3 regions of the Cytobacillus sp. MT66 genome follow, and region 3 is predicted to be linked to each of the others. Evidence: riboswitches for the same ligand, from Rfam matches in the RefSeq annotation. Region 3 holds a riboswitch; each other region holds the start of a gene.

Region 1 (6,230 bases), on a different contig from region 3:
GCGCTGGATCGACTGCAGCTGTATATTGCCATGGGCTGCCTTTTTCCTGGATCATTTGCAAATCTGCGTTTGAAACATCAATTCCATAGATTTTTACTTCTTCTCGGCCAGCCTCTTTAATGGCACGGGCAGCACCAATAGCAAAGGCATCCCATGTTGCAAAGATGGCATCAAGCTCTCCTTTTGGATATTTATTCAGCATCGCCTGCACAGCATTCTGTGTTTGTCCTGATGTATCAGCAGATGCTACTCCGAATCTTTCAAGCTCTTTTATTTCAGGGTTTTCTTTCAGCTTAGCTTCATAGACCGCATTGCGGCGAACCATTGGCGGAAATCCATCTACCCATAGATAGGCAATGTTTGCTTTTCCATCAAAATCCTTGATTAGCTGGTCTAATGCCAAGGTAGCTAAAGCTTGATCATCCTGTGAAGTCAGTGTCACACCTTCAATATTTTTTAATTCATCGATGGAATCGAAGGCAACTACTTCTTTTCCTTTTTCTACAAGGCCCTTCACGGCATCTGCAGTAGCAGCATCATCACCATGCGAAATGATGACACCATTGTAATCCTGGTTAGCTGCTTGGGCGATTGCATCATGGAATTTGGCAGAATCACCGTTTGCTGTGAATACATCTACTTTAAACCCAAGATCTTCTCCCTCTTTTTTCGCGCCGGCCAAAAATTGCGCTGTATGATCGTCCCCGCCAATTTTGCGGATGACCTTAATTTTCACCTCATCCCCATTGGCAAATCTCTCTGGGACATTCTCGATGGCTGTATTCTTGCTTTCCTCTGCTTTTGACGCTTTTTCTCCTGAAGAACATCCAGTTAATAGCAGCGATAAGGCCAAGCTGGAAATCGCTATATTCTTTAGTACTTTTCTCATTTTATTTACTCCCTTATTTTCATTTTGTTCTACATTCCCATCAGGTAAGCCTAGTTTTTTACCTGATGGGCTAAAGGGGTTACTTAAAATCAGCCTGCAGTGGTTTCCTCGTAAACAGGCACCCATCCTTCTTCCGTAACAAAGATTCGTACAGCAACCACTTTGCGATCTTCTGCTAATGTAAAGTAATGGCGTACACCTTCGGGAACGGAAATAAGATCGCCAGGATTTAAATGAACCTCAAAAAACCTTTCGTCTTTTCCTTGGATGATAAACACCCCATGGCCGCTTGCGATAAATCGAACCTCATCGTCCGTATGATGATGTTCGCGCTGAAAGTTTTCTAAAAGCTGATCTAGATTTGGCGTATGTTCAGCAAGGGAAATAACATCCCAGGCTTTATATCCGCGGCGGGCAGAAATATCCTTTATTTCATTGTCAAAAGCAGCTAAAATGGCTTGTTTTTCTTCATCACTTAAAATATATTTTTCTTGTAAATCTGCAGGTAATTTGGCAATATCCCATTGTTCGTAAATAACATCCTGCTCCTTTAGAAAAGAAATCACTTCCTCTTGATTTTCAATTATTTCGTTTGTTCCTTGAATTTTAATTGTTGTCATGTTAATTCCTCCTAATTAATGTAAGATTATGGTTCTGATACTTAGCCGTTGATTTCCGTTCCAGGCGCAACGCGCACCTTAGGGCGGTTCGGGAAGCCTCCTCGTCGCTAACGCTCCTGCGGGGTCTCCCCTGTCCCGCACTCCCGCAGGAGTCTTCGCGCCTTCCACTCCAATCAACTAAGCGCTTATAGCCAATATTCAACTTAAACATAGCCAAAATTAAAAATATTAAAAACCCAATGTTGCCTTTGTATTAAGCGAGGCTTTGGCTTGCATGAGCGCCAGCTGATATTGAAATAAAAACTCGCATGCTTCTAGTACTTTCTTTGCTTCGAAGGCATCTTTGCCCCAAGCCGTAATTCCATGATTTCTTATCAGGACTGCCCCTTTGTCATCATCTACATACGGAGCAAGTGCTTCTGCGAGTGCTGGAATATGAGCATGGTTAGGGATAATTGGAATAGCCCATTTTGCATCCTCTTCCCATCGGTCAAAGGCCTTAATCAGCTCCTGCCCTTTAAATGTGACCTGCCCTTGATCGCCATATAACTCCGAAATAACGTTATTAGCAACCGTATGGACATGGAGACTGCAGCCGGCATTGCTCTTGCGGTAAATTTCGCAATGAAGAAGAGTCTCAGCCGAAGGCTTTACACTTGTGCTTCCAACAGGATTTCCCCACCCGTCAACGAGCAGGAAGTCATCCTTTGTCTTTTTACGCTTATCCTTTCCGCTAGCCGTCACATAAAACTGAAGCGGATCATCCTGAACTTTAATCGCTAAATTGCCGCTCGTTCCCATAAACCAATCCCGTTCAGCTAACTCTTCCTTAATCTCAGACAGTTCTTGAAGTCGAGAAACAATGAGACTCATCTATTTTTCCTCCTTTCTTAAGGACAGAGGGACAGGCCCCTTGTCCTTCCATTTATTTTCCAACTGCACTTTTTTGCAGGTCTTCTAAAATGTTGATGCAATCATAAAACGTTTCAAATGAATGATGCGGGATGGACATATCATCACATGTCTTCGACAAGTAATCCCGCGAAATCACTGTATCGGCTACCTTTGCTGCCTCTACATCTGTCACTGAATCGCCGATAACAATTACATGGGAATCCTCACCAGCCAATCTTCGAATCAGGCTTGGTTTACAGCAGCCGCAGTTTTGATTTGGACAATGCCGATCGCAATCATAAGGCCAATGAATTTTTATTGTTTCATCTGAAAAATCTGCCTCGTTGCAGTAAATCCCATCGATGGAAGCAAAAGATTCAAGCATTGGCTTAACAAAAAAGTCAATGCCTCCGCTGACTATATAGATCGGAATACTTTGTTTTTTCGCAAATTGAATAAATTCACCAAATCCATCTCTTATCTCTGCCGTGTCTATTACAAAATCAATAATGTCTTTTTTCAATGCGGAAGGAAGAAGGGAAAACATATTTCCTACCCCTTCCTTAATACTAATCGAACGGGATAGCACCCCGTCCTTCCATTTCTCCCATCCTGGCGGAGCAAAGTGCTTCATGATGCTGATAATATTGTCCTTTTTTGTGACCGTGCCATCGAAGTCGCAGAAAATAACAGGCTTAATCATGATTTTACAGGCTCCTTCCATCCCCAAAGCTTAATAGCTTCCTGAAGTTCAGGATACTGTGCTGCTTGATCTAATGGAATGCTGCTAAGTACAGCTTCGACTGCCTGGCGAAAAGCTTTCCCGCCGCCTTTTGCCCCCTGCGGATGTCCGTGAACCCCGCCGCCTGCATTAATGACACAGTCTTTTCCAAAATCTGATATTAAAAGCGGTACCAATCCTGGATGAATTCCTGCAGATGGTACAGGAAAAGCTCTCCTCAGAGAAGAATCTTTTGTTAGCTCCTCTTTTACTTTAATAACCTTATCCCGCTCCAATGCTACACTTCCGTATGGTGATGGGAATAAAGAAAAGTCGGCACCGGATAAACGTACTAATTTTCCAAGTAACAGTGAATGGGATAACCCATATTTTTCTGAAGATGTAAAAGCACCGCTAAATGCTGGATGAGCCATTATTGGCAAGCCAATTTCATCATCTTCCCTTAGAGCCTGAAGCACATCCAATCCATAAGTAAAGACATTGAATAACAAGGCATCTGCGCCTAATTCCTTTGCTTTTCGGGCTTTTTCTTTGAGGTCAAAGGTTCTTCCTGTAAGATTCGCAGCATATAAAGTGCGATGGCCGGTCTCCTCATATACTTGGTCCAAAACCTTCTTTCCTTCGGTTATCCTTTTTTCAAATGGGGTTAGCTCATTTTCGAAAAGAATTTCATCATCTTTAACTAAATCTACACCGCCTAGTGCTTGCTCCCGCAGCTGATCCAGGAGATAGTTCATATCTCTGCCAATGACCCCTTTAAAAATACTCATCACAAGCGGACGATCATAGACATTTAGCTTTTCTCGGATTCCATTGATTCCGAATCTTGGTCCAGGGAATCCTCTTAACAGTTCATCATCAAACTTTAAATCTATTAATTTTACCGCACCATCTAAGCTCAGCTTGCCAAATACGGTTGTTAAAATGGCTGGAAGGTCATGTGAATAATTGCCTCCAGGAAAGCTGATATGAAATTCGGCAATCACTTTTCCTGTAGAAGGATCCTCGCCAATTTCCTTGATTTTTTCTACATGGCCCTTGTGCTTTTTTAGTTGCTCTTGTTCAAGCAGGGGAAGATCGGTCCAAGAACCAACCGTTAATCCCAGCGCAATACCTTCTCCCTTTTTATGCAAGCTTTCCCTGTCAGCAATTAATCGGTATACAGCTGTAACTTGACTCAATGTTTATCCCCCTTTTATAAAAAATTCCATCAAAAAAACCTCTTCAAATAAGAAGAGGTTTTCACGAAAAAAACGACTTCTTATCTGTCAACGTTACCGTTGTGAGAATTAGCACCGTGCTCAACACTTGAGTCGGTTGCCGGGCTTCATAGGGCTCATCCCTCCGCCTGCTCTTGATAAGAAAACATTTATTTAATTGATAAGATTCAAATTATATAAAGGATTATGCCATCTCATTTAATCACTGTCAATATATTTTTAAATACTTTTCAAATCAGGATGTGCCTTGTTGAACGATATCACTTACTACCCCAGTTTCAATTAGCTGAGTTATTGCTGCTCCGTCATATCCGTGATTTGCCAGGATACTGCGTGTATTCTCTCCTAAAAGTGGAGGGGACTTTCTAATGGATAGATTGTTTTCTGATAGAGTAAGCGGCAAACGAATTAGTGAAAGATCTGGAATAATCGAGTGTTCAACAGATTGGAACATCCCTAATTCCTCTGTCTGTTTGCTTGATGCAACATCTGATATTTTATTTATAATCGAAGCAGGTACCCCTTCTCTATCAAGCCTGTCAATCCAGTATTCTGCCGTATGCCCCTTTAATAACATTTCAATCTCATAATTTAGCACATGCCGATTTTGCACCCGCTTCGGATTATTCTGATACCTTGGATCATTTACCCATTCTGGCTTTCCAAGGACTTTACACAGCTTACCAAATAATCGATCATTTGAAACTCCAATCATGATTGGCTGTGTTCCTGTTTGAAATACCCCGTAAGGTGTAAAAGCAGCATGGTTGGAGCCCATTCTAACAGGGTCTTTGCCCGTAAACTGATAGGCCATCAGGTGGTAGCTAGCCCAAAATAAGCCTGTTTCGTAAAGGGACGTATCAACCTTTTGCCCTTTTCCCGTCTGACTGCGGGAGAGTAATGCACTTACAACACCCAAGGCACCCCATAAGGCGCTTCCTTGATCCAAAATCGATACAGGAATTCTCGACATATCACTATCCGCTGCCCCATTAATCCCCATCAAACCTGAATTAGCTTGAATAATGGCATCGTATCCAGGCTTTTCTTTATCAGGGCCCTTTAAGCCATAAGCATTAATAGAAGCATAGATTAAACCCGGGTTAATAGATTTTAATTGTTCATACCCTAACCCAAGACTTTCAGCCTTTCCATAGCGAAAGTTCTCAACAAATACATCCGCATCTTCAATAAATCTTTTAACTATTTCCCTTCCTTTTTCCTGCTTTAAATCAATAACAATCGAGTGCTTATTCCGATTTAGCTGTAAAAAGAAGGAGCCGTCATTTCCTTCCCTAAACGGCCCCATTTTTCTCGTTTCATCCCCAGAACCCGGGCGCTCGATTTTGATTACTTCTGCACCCAAATCACTTAAAATCATTGTTAGCGTGGGTCCCGAAATGTTTGTTGTTATATCCACTACCCTGACACCATGCAATGGTCCTGTCATTTGAATCTCCTCCATTCCTATTTAAGTTAGAACAAGTGCAATTGACGGGAATATCCAAACAAGGGCAAGTACAATGACTACAAATACTAAAAATGGCAAGGTGCCTTTGATAATCGTGCCCATACTTTCGTTTGGAACCAAAGACTTTATGGCAAATAAATTCATGCCGATTGGCGGTGTAATCACGGCTAATTCCATATTAAGAACCATGATAATCCCGAACCATATTGGGTCAAATCCTAATGCCACAGCAATCGGGAAGAATATAGGTGTTGTGATTAACATGATGGATACTACCTCAAGGAAAAATCCCATAATAAGCCAAATCAAATTCATTATCAGCAAGATCACCCAAGGGGCAACGTCCAGATCCATAATTGCTGAAGAAAGATATTGAGGTAGACCAATCAAAGTA
Region 2 (6,230 bases), on a different contig from region 3:
GCTTCTTCAATTGAAGCAAGACCGTCATAATTATCAACTAATTTAAGAAGTCCAGCTTCCTGAAGCAATAGCAAGGCTCTTCCCTGGTTAGACATATCGTTAGGCAATGCAATTTTCGCACCGTCTTTAATTTCTTTTACATCCTTCAGTTTGTCTGAGTAAATCGCCATTGGCGCAAGATAAGTTGTCGCAATTGGCACAAGGTCTAGATTATGCTCTGCAATGAATTGGTCAAAGTAGGCAACAGTCTGGAATGAGTTTGCATCTAATTCGCCATCAGCAAGAGCAGTGTTTGGCAGAACATAGTCGCTGAATGAGACAAGCTCAATTTCAATGCCTTCTTTCGCTGCTTTTTCAGCTACAAAATCCCAGGTGCGTGTATCTGTGCCGGTGATGCCGATTTTAATGTGTTTTGTTTCTGACTCTGTGTCTTTTTCTTTTCCGCTTGTAGTGTTGCTTGAGCATGCAGCTGTGAATACAACTAACACCAGCAATAGAATCGATAAAGCTGTTTTTTTCATGATAAGTTTCCTCCTAAATTATCTTCTTCTGATTTTTTTTGATAAGACATTGCCGAATGACTGCAGGCCTTGGACCATCACGATTAGAATGACAACGGTGATAAGCATCGTTGTGGTATCAAAACGCTGGTAGCCATAAGTAATGGCCAGGTCGCCGATTCCGCCGCCGCCGACGGTACCGGCCATAGCAGAGGCACCAATCAAGCCGATAGTTGCAATCGTGAAGTTCACGACCAATGAGCTGAGTGCTTCTGGAAGCAAAAATCTAAAAATGGTCTGGAAGGGAGTAGCTCCCATGGCGTTGGCGGCTTCCAGCACACCCTCGTCGACTTCCAGCAGCGAGCTTTCAACCAATCTGGCAATGTAAGGTCCTGCGTAAAAAACTAGCGGAACAATCGCTGCTGATGTGCCAATCGATGTTCCGACGATCAGCCGGGTAACCGGGATGATGGCTACCAGCAAAATAATGAATGGAACAGAACGGAAAATATTAATAACTGCATTTAGGATAGTAAAAAACGGCTGATTTTCAAGGATCTGTCCTTTGCGGGTGGCAAAGAGCAGTATGCCAAGCGGCAGCCCGAGTACAATCGAAAAGATAAAGGAGAAGCCGACCATTTGAATCGTTTCGATGACCGCTTCGATGATCTGTTCTGAATTAACTAGCATGTGATGTCACTTCCTTGAAGCTGATTTGTTTGGCCTGCATATACGTTAAGGCGCGCTTGACTTCTGCATCAGGCCCCTGAATTTCTACAATCAGGTTGCCAAAAGGGATGCCCTGAAGTTCAGTAATGCTGCCGAACAGCACGTTGATGTCGATATCGAGCTTTTTAGCCAGCTGCGATAGAAACGGTTTGCCTGTTGACTGTCCGATAAAACTGATGCGAAAAATATGATTTGAAGCGTGATTGTTTTCAATCATATTGAGAATTGACTCTGGGATCTGATCATGCATGACTGTGCTGACAAAGTTTTGTGCTGTCTGCGTCTTCGGTGCAGAGAAGACTTCAAACACCGTGCCTTCTTCAATCACTTTTCCTGCCTCCATGACAGCGACCCGGTCACAGATTTCGCGGATCACGGACATTTCATGGGTGATCATTAAGATCGTGATGTTGTAATCCTTATTAATCTTTTTCAGCAGCTGCAAAATTGAGCTGGTTGTCTGTGGGTCCAGTGCAGAAGTTGCTTCGTCACACAGCAGAATCGAAGGCTGCGTAGCCAGGGCTCTGGCGATGCCGACGCGCTGTTTTTGCCCGCCCGACAGCTGATCAGGATACATCTCTGCTTTATCGCCTAAGCCGACGAATTCAAGCAGCTCTGCCACGCGCTTTTTGATCTGATCCTTTGGCGCTTTACTTAAAACAAGGGGCATAGCGACGTTGGCGTATACTGTTTTTGAGTTTAGTAGATTAAAGTGCTGGAACACCATGCCGATGTTTTTCTTCACTTCGCGGATCTGCTTTTCTGAAAGCGCGGTTAAGTCATGACCATCAACAATGACCTTTCCCGACGTTGGGCGCTCAAGGAAATTCACACAGCGGATTAATGAGCTCTTGCCGGCGCCGCTGAATCCAACCACCCCGTAGATTTCCCCTTTGTTAATTTTTAAATTGACATTATTTAAAGCGTGCACCTGTTTGCCGCCGCTGTTATATACCTTGATGAGATCTTTAAACTCTATCATCGTTTGAGCTCCTCTCTTCATAAAAAAAGTCCTTCTCCGTGGAAGAAGAAGGACGCAAAGTCATATGAACAATCATATGTACTTAAGGTCTTCTTATCTTCCAAGCTCTTATCTGCTTGCTGGAGTTGGCACGGTACGCAATGTCCGCTGCCGAGGTATCATCGGGCCAGTCCCTCCACCTCTCTGGATAAGAAAATATTATTTTATTAAAATATAAAAGCCCTCTTCAGGCAGAAGAGGGCAGAATGTCAGTTCCATATCCTCTTCTTATCTTTCAAGATTACTTGCTGGAATTGGCACGGTACGCAATGTCCGCTGCCGAGGCTTCACAGGGCCAGTCCCTCCGCCTCTCTTGATAAGAAGTATTTTTAATATGATAGTAACTATACATCTCGTAAATATAATTGTCAACACATATTTTATTATTCTTTTAAATTATTCAACTATACTTAAAAATTATCTTAAAATAACTTAAACTTTTTTATTGACTAAATTATCTGATAAATGTGATAATAGATGCATACTAAATTGTCGACAATGTTGTATGTTTATAATTGGACGGGGATGAAGATGGAGACAAATACGAAAAAAACGATAGCGATAAAGATTGCTGAAGAAATTACGGCAAGGATTGGAAAGCGCATGCTGCATCCAGGCGAACACCTGGTTGAAACCGCGATAGCCGAGGAATTTAAAACAAGCCGATCGCCTGTGCGGGAGGCGCTCCTCATGCTGGAACGGGACCGCCTTGTGCAGAGGATTCCCCACCAGGGAGTCGTTGTCCGGCGATTTACAAGAACGGATATTCATGAATTATACGATGTCCTTTACCGTCTTGAAGAGATCGCAATGGAAAAGGCAATCGCCAACATCCAGCCAGAAGATGCGGCAAAGCTTGAAAACGTGATCAAGCGGCAGGAACAGGCTGTAAAGGACCAGGATGTAGAGCGCTATTATGATCTGAACGAGGAATTTCACCAATTCATCTTTACGATTGCCAAGAACAAGGTTCTAAGTGAAACGTACGTATCGCTCAGGCGGTCCGCGCGGCCTTTTCGGATGCTGTCGATGGCTCAGGGTTCAAATATGGCCACATCCCTGCATGAACATAAAGAACAGGTCAAAGCTTTGATGAAAAAAGACGTCAGCACAGGAAAACGAGCGATTCACGAACAGGAAATCCGTTCACTTCGCTCACTAGATATAATATTTCCAGAATAGTAAAAATTCTAGAGGGGAATGAAGCATATGATGATCGGTTTTGTTGGTATTGGAAAAATGGGGCGTTGGATGTCAGAAAATTTATTGAATTCAGGTTATAGTTTGACCGTGTTTGATATGAATACTGAGGCCGTGAAGCCTTTACAGGAAAAAGGAGCGATTGTAGCACCATCTGTCCAGGAGCTCGGCGAACAGAGCGATATCGTGATTACCATGCTGCCGCATTCCAAGGCGGTAGAAGCTGTACTGGCAGGTAAAGATGGGCTGTTTCAATCCATGAAGCCAGGCGGGATTATCATTGATATGAGCAGTTCCTATGTGTTCAGCACAAGAAAACTGGCTGAAGATGCGAAAAGCTTTGGATTAACCTTAATCGATGCGCCGGTTTCCGGAGGGGTTAAAGGAGCCAAGGCTGGCACGCTTACCATCATGGTTGGAGCCGAGGAAAAGGATTATGTAAAGGTGCTGCCAATTTTAGAATCCCTAGGAAAAGCGATTAATCTAGTCGGACAGACCGGGGCAGGGCATGCACTTAAGGCGGTAAATAACTATCTGTCTGCGACATCCCTATATGCTTCATGTGAAGCAATGATCCTTCTTAAGAAGCTTGGCATTGATTTAAATGTGGCGCTGGATACGATCAATACAAGCTCAGGACAAAGCTTCTCCACTCATTATAAGTTCCCGACCTTTATCCTGCCGGAAACCTATAATTCTGGTTTCTCTTTAGATTTATTGCTAAAAGACGTCGGCATGGTCAATAACATCGCCAAAGACACGAAGGTTCCGGTTCTTCTCGCTTCTTTAGTCGAACAAATCTACGAAGGTGCAAGCAGAACAGGGGAGCCTGATCAGGATCATACAGAGATCATCAAGTTTTTAGAAAGAATTTCTAATGAACGCTTACATAATAAGGAGGTCTTGTCGTGAAAAAACAATTATTTATTAATGGAGAGTGGCTGGACGCGAAAGAATATACAACGCTGATTGCCCCTTATTCAGAAGAGAAGCTGGCTGAAATTGCAGCAGCATCCCCAGAGGATGTGGACGCTGCGATAGATGCTGCCGACCGTGCAAGAGCCCAGTGGGCTAAAACGCCTGCCCACGCACGCGCGGAAATTCTCGAAAACCTCTCAAATTTAATTGAAGAAAGATTTGATGAAACGGCCAGGATTATTTCTCTAGAGGCCGCTAAACCGATCGAAATGGCTAAGACTGAAGTTGCCCGCACGATCCAGACGTTTAAGTTTGCGGCAGAAGAAGCCAAAAGAATCCATGGCGAAACGATTCCATTGGATGCAGCTCCTGGAGGAGAAAGAAGGGTGGCTTATACGGTGCGCGAGCCAATCGGGATCATTGGTGCAATTACACCGTTTAACTTTCCGCTGAATCTAGTCGCGCATAAGGTCGGTCCAGCGATTGCTGCTGGAAATACAATCGTGCTAAAGCCTGCGACACAAACGCCGCTATCTGCTTTACACCTGGCACAACTGACACAGGAGGCCGGCCTTCCAGTTGGTGTCTTGAATGTGGTGACAGGAAGAGGAAGCGTGGTTGGCGACAGGCTGGTCACTGATGACCGGATCAGCATGATCACCTTTACGGGAAGCCCGAGTGTCGGCATCGGCATCCGAAATAAAGCCGGATTGAAAAAAGTTACGCTAGAACTTGGCTCCAATGCAGCCGTCATCATCGATAAAGGGACAGACATTGATAAAATCATCCCTCGCTGCATCATCGGTGCGTACTCTAATCAGGGCCAGGTCTGCATTTCCCTGCAGAGAGCCTACGTGCATGAAAGCCTTTATGAGGAATTTGTTGCGAAGTTCATTGAGGCAAGCAACAATCTGAAACTTGGCGATCCTTTAGAACCTGCAACAGATGTCTCAGCGCTTATCTCAAAAAATGATGTTCAAAGAGCGTTAAATTGGATTGAAGAGGCGAAAAGTGCGGGAGCCGTTGTTGCAACGGGCGGCGAAGCCCAAGGGAATATGCTGCGTCCGACCGTTATTTTAGAAGCAGATCCGCAAATGAAGGTATCCTGCCAGGAAGTCTTTGCGCCAATTGTGTTAATCAACAAGATCTCTTCAGTAGATGAGGCGATTGATTTAGTGAATGATTCACGCTATGGCCTTCAGGCAGGCATCTATACCAAAGATGTCGATGTAGCGCTTGATGCCGTTGAGAAATTGCAGGTTGGCGGCGTGCTGATAAACGATATCCCAACGTTCCGTGTGGACCATATGCCTTACGGCGGTGTCAAAGAAAGCGGCACAGGCCGTGAAGGGCTGAAATATGCCGTAGAAGAAATGACGGAAATGAAACTTGTCATTTGGAATAGAAACTAAGCCTGTTTTGAAAAAGGAATAGGATAGGAGGTTCTAGAGGCGATGAGTGGACTTTCACAGTATGAGGTTTATGCCATCAAATATGCAACTCGTGAAGCCAAGGCCACCGAGCATTTCCACGGTCCTGCTGATCCGCATGAGGATTATTCCATGCCGATGGATTACTTCATCTGGCTTATTAAATCGGATAAGCAAGCGATTGTCGTGGACACCGGGTTCAATGAACAGGTGGCAAAGGAAAGAAACCGGACGTTTTTGCGCTGTCCGGTCAGTGTCCTGCCTCATCTTGGAGTGGGTGCAGATTCAGTATCACAGGTGGTCATTACCCACATGCATTATGACCACTTAGGGAATGCCGAAAAATTCCCGAACAGCCAGTTTGTCGTTCAAGAATCGGAAATGGCATTTTGGACAGGCAAATATGCATCCAGGAAGCAATTCCGTATCCAT
Region 3 (6,230 bases):
ATACTCTTCAGGCATATTTGCCCCAATGTATCCATATTCAGATAGCAGCTGCAGAATATCCATTGGATAAACGCCCTGTTCATCAATCTCTTTTGCCCTTGGCTTAATGCGTTCTTGTGCAAGGCGGTGAATTTCCTGCTTGATCTGCAAATGTTCATCGGAAAGATCGAAGAAGCTGTTTTGCACTATTTCTGTTGTCATTTCACGTTCCCCTTTTCTGCCCTAAGTTCATTCGCCAGTACAAATTTCTGAAGCTTTCCGCTGGTTGTCTTTGGAAGACTTTCGACAAAGTGATATTCTCTTGGACGTTTATATTTGGCTAATTTTTTGCCTTCTAATAGAAACTGATCTAAATCCTTTTCTGTGATCAAACTGCCATCTTTTTTAACTACAAAGGCAACAACAATCTGACCCCAAGCTGGGTCAGGCTTACCGACAACTGCTACTTCAACGACATCCTCATGCTCTTGAATTGTATCTTCCACTTCTCGGGGATAAACATTTTCAGCGCCTGTATTGATCATGAAATCCATCCGGTCTTTAATCCATATATAGCCGTCTTCATCTACATAGCCCATGTCACCAGTATGATACCAGCCATAAGCTAGCGCCTTTTCCGTAGCATCCGGACGCTTGTAATATTCCTTCATCATACAAGGACCTTTGACTAAGATCTCCCCGATTTCACCCACTTCACATTCATCCCTAGGATCTGTTGGGCTGCCATCCTCTTGAATGCGGGCAATTTTCATTTGATGGGTAAGAATCGCTTTTCCTGCTGAACCTGCTCTTTCTAATTGTTCATCCGGATAAAGGACACTCATCACTGGTCCCATTTCCGTTGTTCCAAACATCTGCACTAAATCGGCACCTGTTCGTTCTTGAAATCTTTTAATCAATACCGGAGCCATAGAAGCACCGCCATAACCTAGGACTCTAAGGCTAGAAAGGTCGTATTGATCGAAGTTCTTTACATTCAGCAGCATATTCACCATGGTAGGAGCGGCAAAAATAGAGGTGATTTTTTCTTCCTCAATCGTCTTTAGTACATCCTCAGCAACAAATTGATGATGAACATATGTAGTTGCACCTACCATCAATCTTGGCAAAAAGGCTGTATGCAATTCCGCCGTATGATTTAATGGCGCAACAGTAAGCCCGATATCATTTTTATTAAACTTATTGCATTCAATCATCAAGAAGCAATGATGAACCATATCTCTATGCTTATGGAGGACCCCTTTTGGCTTTCCAGTTGTGCCGCTTGTATACATCATGATATAAATATCATTTTCAGTTACATCAGTACTTGGCGGAGAGGGCTCGCCTTTATCAAGCAGCTTATAAAAATCAAGGGCAAATTCCGGTGCTTGTTCATCCGTAAAAATATAATGGTCAACATTAACCCCTAAACCTTTTGTTTCCTCAACAATGCCGGCCACCTCTTTTTCAAAAAGAAGAACCTTTGAACCGGCATCATTTAAAATAAATTGGAGCTCATGGGCTGTTAAGCGGTAATTGATTGGATTAAACACAGCACCTAGTTTTGCTGCGGCAAATTGAGTAATAACAAATTCACTGTTGTTATAAAGGAAAACGGAAACAACGTCACCTTTTTTTACTCCAAGTTGTGTAAGTGCGGAAGCAAACTGATTTACTTTTTCATTTAGTTCATGAAAGGTAAACTTTTGACCCTTTTCCTTGTATACAAGCCCTGTTTTATTCGGGTAGTTTGCAGCAGACCATTCAATAATTTCTCCAATGGTAGTACTCATTTATTTGCCTCCTTCTATCATCTTTTTAATCTATCAATATTCGAAAAATCCTTTTCCAGTTTTTCTGCCAAGATGGCCGGCGCGAACCAGTTTTCTCAATAGCGGTGCAGAGCGGTATTTAGAATCCTGTGTTTCCTCATATAAAGAGTCCTGAACAAATAAAAGGGTGTCCAGACCAATTAAATCTGCCAGCGCAAGAGGTCCGATCGGATGGTTGGCACCAAGCTTCATGCCTTTATCAATATCCTCGGCTGTTGCTACACCTTCCTGCAGAACAAAGATGGCCTCATTGATCATTGGAACAAGAATCCGGTTAACGGCAAATAATGGCGATTCTTTTACTGTTACAGGCTCTTTACCAAGAGATTCAACCAATTGCTTTGATTTCTCATACGTTTCTTCTGCCGTATCATAGCCCTTAATCAGCTCAACTAATTTCATAACTGGCACTGGATTAAAGAAATGGAAGCCCATGACTCTTCCAGGATTTTTAATCACACTGGCGATTTCTGTGATACTTAAACCAGATGTATTACTAACAACAATTGTCTGTTCGTCTACCAGCTCACTGATTCTTTTGAAGATGTTTTTCTTTAATTCAATATCTTCACTTACAGCCTCAATAACGAAGTCCGCATCAGAAATGGATTCCCATTCGGTAGAAAGTGTCAGTAATTGCTCATATTCAGCTTTTTTCGCTTCATCGATTCTTCCCTTTTCAATCGCACGATTCCAGTTTTTATTAATTTGCGCACGCCCTCGTTCAAAATAGGCTTGCTCTTGCTCGATTGCTGTTACTTGATACCCGCTTTCCACGCATACTTGTGAAATCCCTGATCCCATTGTTCCAAATCCAATAACTGCAATTTTCTTCATGTTTTTTTCCTCCTTAGTTTCCTGTGAATACTGGATTTCTTTTTTCGAAGAACGCTGCAACACCTTCATCCTTATCTTCCGTTGTGCAAAGTTCTCCAAATAATTTTGCTTCAATATCTAATCCTTCTTGCAAAGTGCCTTCAATTCCCTTAAGAACTGCTTCTTTTGCCTTTTTAACGGCAATTGGCCCTCTTGATGAAATCACATTCGCAAGTTCTAAAGCTTTGCCTAATGCATCTGTTTCTGTTACCTCTTCTACCAGGCCGATCGCTTGAGCCTTTTCTGCTGTGATGAACTCTCCAGATAAAATAAGCTGTAATGCCTTTCCAACACCTATTAATCTAGGCAATCTTTGTGTACCGCCATATCCAGGAATAATGCCAAGTTTAACTTCTGGCAGCCCAAACTGAGAGCGGGCAGTTGCCACGCGAATATCACATGCAAGGGCTAATTCTAATCCGCCGCCTAATGTGAAACCATCTATCGCAGCAATGACAGGCTGCTTTAATTCAGATAATGCCTGGAAAATAGATTGTCCTCTTTTAACAAGTGCCTCCCCTGTCTCCTGTGTCAATCCAGGGAATTCTTTAATGTCAGCTCCCGCAACAAATGCTTTTTCTCCAGCTCCCGTAACGATTACCGCGTTAATATGTGAGCCAATTTGTTTAATAGTACTTTCAAGCTGATCCAATACCTCACGATCAAGCGGGTTTACAGGCGGTGAGTCAATCGTTATGATTCCAACTCGATTCTGTTCTTCATATCTTACCTTTGTCACAGAAATCACTCCTATTCTTTTATAGCTATTAATTTTGCAATTTTCATGCCAAGTTCTTAGGGGTAAATCGCACAATATTTCGAACTTTCCGTTTAAAGTTGTTTCCAAAAGAAATAAACTTGTTTCTTTTAGAAACAACTGTTTCAAAAGGATACAAATAATCAAATGAGTAAAGTGTTCATTCTCAATAAATTACTATTCCAATAAAAAAACTGGGATTTCTCTAAAAAATAACTGAAAAAGCGAGTCTTGATGACTGAATCTCTTGAGGAATACAACATGGTATGTACTGACTCTATCAAATATTCTTGGCATGAAAATAGAAAAACCTCTTCTGAAAGAAGAGGTTGCAATACACAAATTTAAGTCCTCTTCTTATCTTTCAAGCCTTGCTTGCTGGAATTGGCACGGTGCATAGATGTCCGTTGCCGAGGCGTCATCGGGCCAGTCCCTCAACCTCTCTTGATAAGAAAACTAGATTATTAAGTTTCACTAAATCTGCTTATTACTTTATAATGATATTTAACAAAAGTCAATATATTTTAAACATTCGTTTTAAATATTTTGGAAAAGGGAGGGTACAATGGAAGTTTATACACTAAGTGGAAAGAGCGGTACTGGTAAAAGTACAAGTGCTTTATCCTTTGCATACAAAAAAAAGATCCCCGCTATCATTGATGATGGGCTCCTGATTCTAAATGGACATAAAATAGCCGGAACCTCTGCAAAATTTGAAAAGAACACCATATCAGCTGTTAAAAGAGCCACATTCAATGATGATCAGCATAAAGTTGAGGTCCAAAACGCAATCAAAAATCACTTTATAAGTAAAATACTTATTATCGGCACCTCGGACAAAATGGTCAAAATGATCGCTGACCGTTTGGAATTAGGAGCAATAAAGAAGTTTTATCACATTGAAGATATCCGCTCATCCAGTGAAATCAAGATTGCACAATTTATCAGAAACACAGAAGGGAAACATGTAATCCCCATTCCTTACAAACAGGTTGAGCAGAATCTTTTTAAGAAACTCATAATCAAAGGGGTTGAAATTTTTTCGCCGAAAAAAGAGAGAATTGGAGAAACAACCATTGTCCACCCAGATTTCCACCGGGGATCGATAAAAATATATAAAAGAGCCTATCATGACATGGTTGAGATCATCTGTAAGAATCATGAACAGGTAGAAAAATGTGAATCTGTATCGATCAGCCTTCAGCAGCTGCCTGCTTTAAGCATAAAAATAACCATTAAATATCCGGTGACGACACGCTTAATAGATGTAATGGAAAAGCTTCAGCAAGAAATTCATGATCAATTTTTGCAGAAGCTGAATATCGAGCTTTACTCAATCGATATTTTAATACATAGAGCAATAAAAAAGGAAGCTCAAACTTGAATTGAGCTTCCTTTTTAAACTTTAGTTTGCCGGAGTCCTGCGGGGAAAACGCGGAATTCTTTTTTCCACAAAGGCTGCTACACCTTCAGGAAAATCATGTGTATCAACAAACTTCTGGTTGCCTTCCCACATTGTGGGAACACTGTTCACACACGCGCTTACAGAATTTTTTACAGCTAGCAGTGATGCAGGCGATTGTGCTGCAACCAATTTCCCCATCCGTATGGCATACCGGTCAAGATTATTCTCATCGACTAAATAGTTGAGCATGCCCAGCCTATATGCTTCTTCTGCCTTTAATACTCTTCCTGTATAGACCAAGTCCTTTGTCAGGCTTGGGCCAATTAAGTCAACTAACCGCTGGGCAAATTTATTGCTAAGTGTAATTCCTAATCTTCCAACTGGAATGCCAAGCTTAGATTTCTCCGACCCAATTCTCAAATCACAGGCAAGAGCAAGCTCAAGGCCCGCTCCCATAGCCGGCCCATTTATCACACCAATGGTTGGAATCGGCAAGCTTTCAAATGTTGAGATTGCCTCTTCCATCAGGACAAAGGATTCTTCAGCTTCCTCAAGTGTCATTTGGTGAAATTCAGCAATATCAGACCCCGCTGTGAACTGTTCCCCTGCCCCTCTTAGCAAGACAACCTTATTTTTGGGATTATCTAATATTTCCCTTCCTATCTTTGATAAATGCTTCCACATTTTTGCCGTTAAGGCATTTCTTTTTTGCGGCCTGTGGATGGTTATAATGGCAAGTCCCGCTGTTTCCTGCAGAATAATTTTTGCTTGCTCCGCTTCCATTCTTTGAATATCAACTTTCATTGTGAGACCCCCTCAGCTTTTTACTCACTAAAGACTTTTGCAAGTTTTATGCCAGAAAAATATTATTTGATAGCATATTTTCTTAGTTTGGCATAGAAAGCCTTTCGGCTGATTCCTAATTCCTGTATAGCCTCTGTTTTATTTTTGCTGTTCTTCATGACAAATTCGATATGTTCCTTTTCTGTATCTTCCAATATTTCATGAAGCTTTTTTGACCCTTTAGCGGATACCTGCACAAAAGCAGAGTAATCCGCTTCCGCTGTTAGGACAGGCTGTTTATGTAGCAAATAGTCGGGAAGATCAGCAGGTTCAAGAATTGATTTTGTACAAACAGCCATCATTCTTTCCAGCACATTAACGAGCTCTCTTACATTACCTGGCCAATCGTATTGTTTCATAAAGTTGAAAATCTCTTCGTCAATCCTGACATGCTTTCCATATTTCAAGCATAAATCATGGATAATATTATTTGCCAAAAACTCTAGATCTTCTTTCCGCTCTCGAAGAGGCGGGATATAAATCGGGACAACATTGATTCTATAAAACAAATCCTCCCTAAACTTGCCTTGTTTGA

What was found. Region 3 has a riboswitch for S-adenosylmethionine ahead of AC1Q59_RS16920 (enoyl-CoA hydratase/isomerase family protein). Riboswitches for the same ligand answer to the same signal wherever they lie in the genome.
Region 1: it holds a riboswitch for S-adenosylmethionine, as region 3 does, so the genes downstream of both, AC1Q59_RS21870 (2,3-diketo-5-methylthiopentyl-1-phosphate enolase) here and AC1Q59_RS16920 (enoyl-CoA hydratase/isomerase family protein) in region 3, are expected to answer to the same signal.
Region 2: it holds a riboswitch for S-adenosylmethionine, as region 3 does, so the genes downstream of both, AC1Q59_RS17980 (methionine ABC transporter ATP-binding protein) here and AC1Q59_RS16920 (enoyl-CoA hydratase/isomerase family protein) in region 3, are expected to answer to the same signal.

The regions. Positions count from the first base shown of each region.
Region 1 covers NZ_JBXAFB010000018.1:24,702-30,931, forward strand. Annotated here, with positions in the region: gene AC1Q59_RS21850 (sugar ABC transporter substrate-binding protein) at 1-889, opposite strand, end outside; gene AC1Q59_RS21855 (1,2-dihydroxy-3-keto-5-methylthiopentene dioxygenase) at 979-1,509, opposite strand; gene AC1Q59_RS21860 (methylthioribulose 1-phosphate dehydratase) at 1,738-2,382, opposite strand; gene AC1Q59_RS21865 (2-hydroxy-3-keto-5-methylthiopentenyl-1-phosphate phosphatase) at 2,435-3,106, opposite strand; gene AC1Q59_RS21870 (2,3-diketo-5-methylthiopentyl-1-phosphate enolase) at 3,103-4,326, opposite strand; SAM riboswitch class I at 4,404-4,509, opposite strand; gene AC1Q59_RS21875 (CaiB/BaiF CoA transferase family protein) at 4,601-5,815, opposite strand; gene AC1Q59_RS21880 (TRAP transporter large permease) at 5,837-6,230, opposite strand, start outside.
Region 2 covers NZ_JBXAFB010000010.1:139,048-145,277, reverse strand. Annotated here, with positions in the region: gene AC1Q59_RS17990 (MetQ/NlpA family ABC transporter substrate-binding protein) at 1-521, opposite strand, end outside; gene AC1Q59_RS17985 (methionine ABC transporter permease) at 540-1,190, opposite strand; gene AC1Q59_RS17980 (methionine ABC transporter ATP-binding protein) at 1,180-2,211, opposite strand; SAM riboswitch class I at 2,302-2,405, opposite strand; SAM riboswitch class I at 2,476-2,573, opposite strand; gene AC1Q59_RS17975 (GntR family transcriptional regulator) at 2,782-3,432, shown strand; gene AC1Q59_RS17970 (NAD(P)-dependent oxidoreductase) at 3,460-4,362, shown strand; gene AC1Q59_RS17965 (aldehyde dehydrogenase family protein) at 4,359-5,780, shown strand; gene AC1Q59_RS17960 (N-acyl homoserine lactonase family protein) at 5,823-6,230, shown strand, end outside.
Region 3 covers NZ_JBXAFB010000009.1:148,424-154,653, forward strand. Annotated here, with positions in the region: gene AC1Q59_RS16905 (acyl-CoA dehydrogenase family protein) at 1-201, opposite strand, end outside; gene AC1Q59_RS16910 (long-chain-fatty-acid--CoA ligase) at 198-1,775, opposite strand; gene AC1Q59_RS16915 (3-hydroxyacyl-CoA dehydrogenase NAD-binding domain-containing protein) at 1,809-2,651, opposite strand; gene AC1Q59_RS16920 (enoyl-CoA hydratase/isomerase family protein) at 2,665-3,429, opposite strand; SAM riboswitch class I at 3,802-3,901, opposite strand; gene AC1Q59_RS16925 (DEAD/DEAH box helicase family protein) at 4,013-4,831, shown strand; gene AC1Q59_RS16930 (enoyl-CoA hydratase/isomerase family protein) at 4,853-5,656, opposite strand; gene AC1Q59_RS16935 (sigma-54 interaction domain-containing protein) at 5,719-6,230, opposite strand, start outside.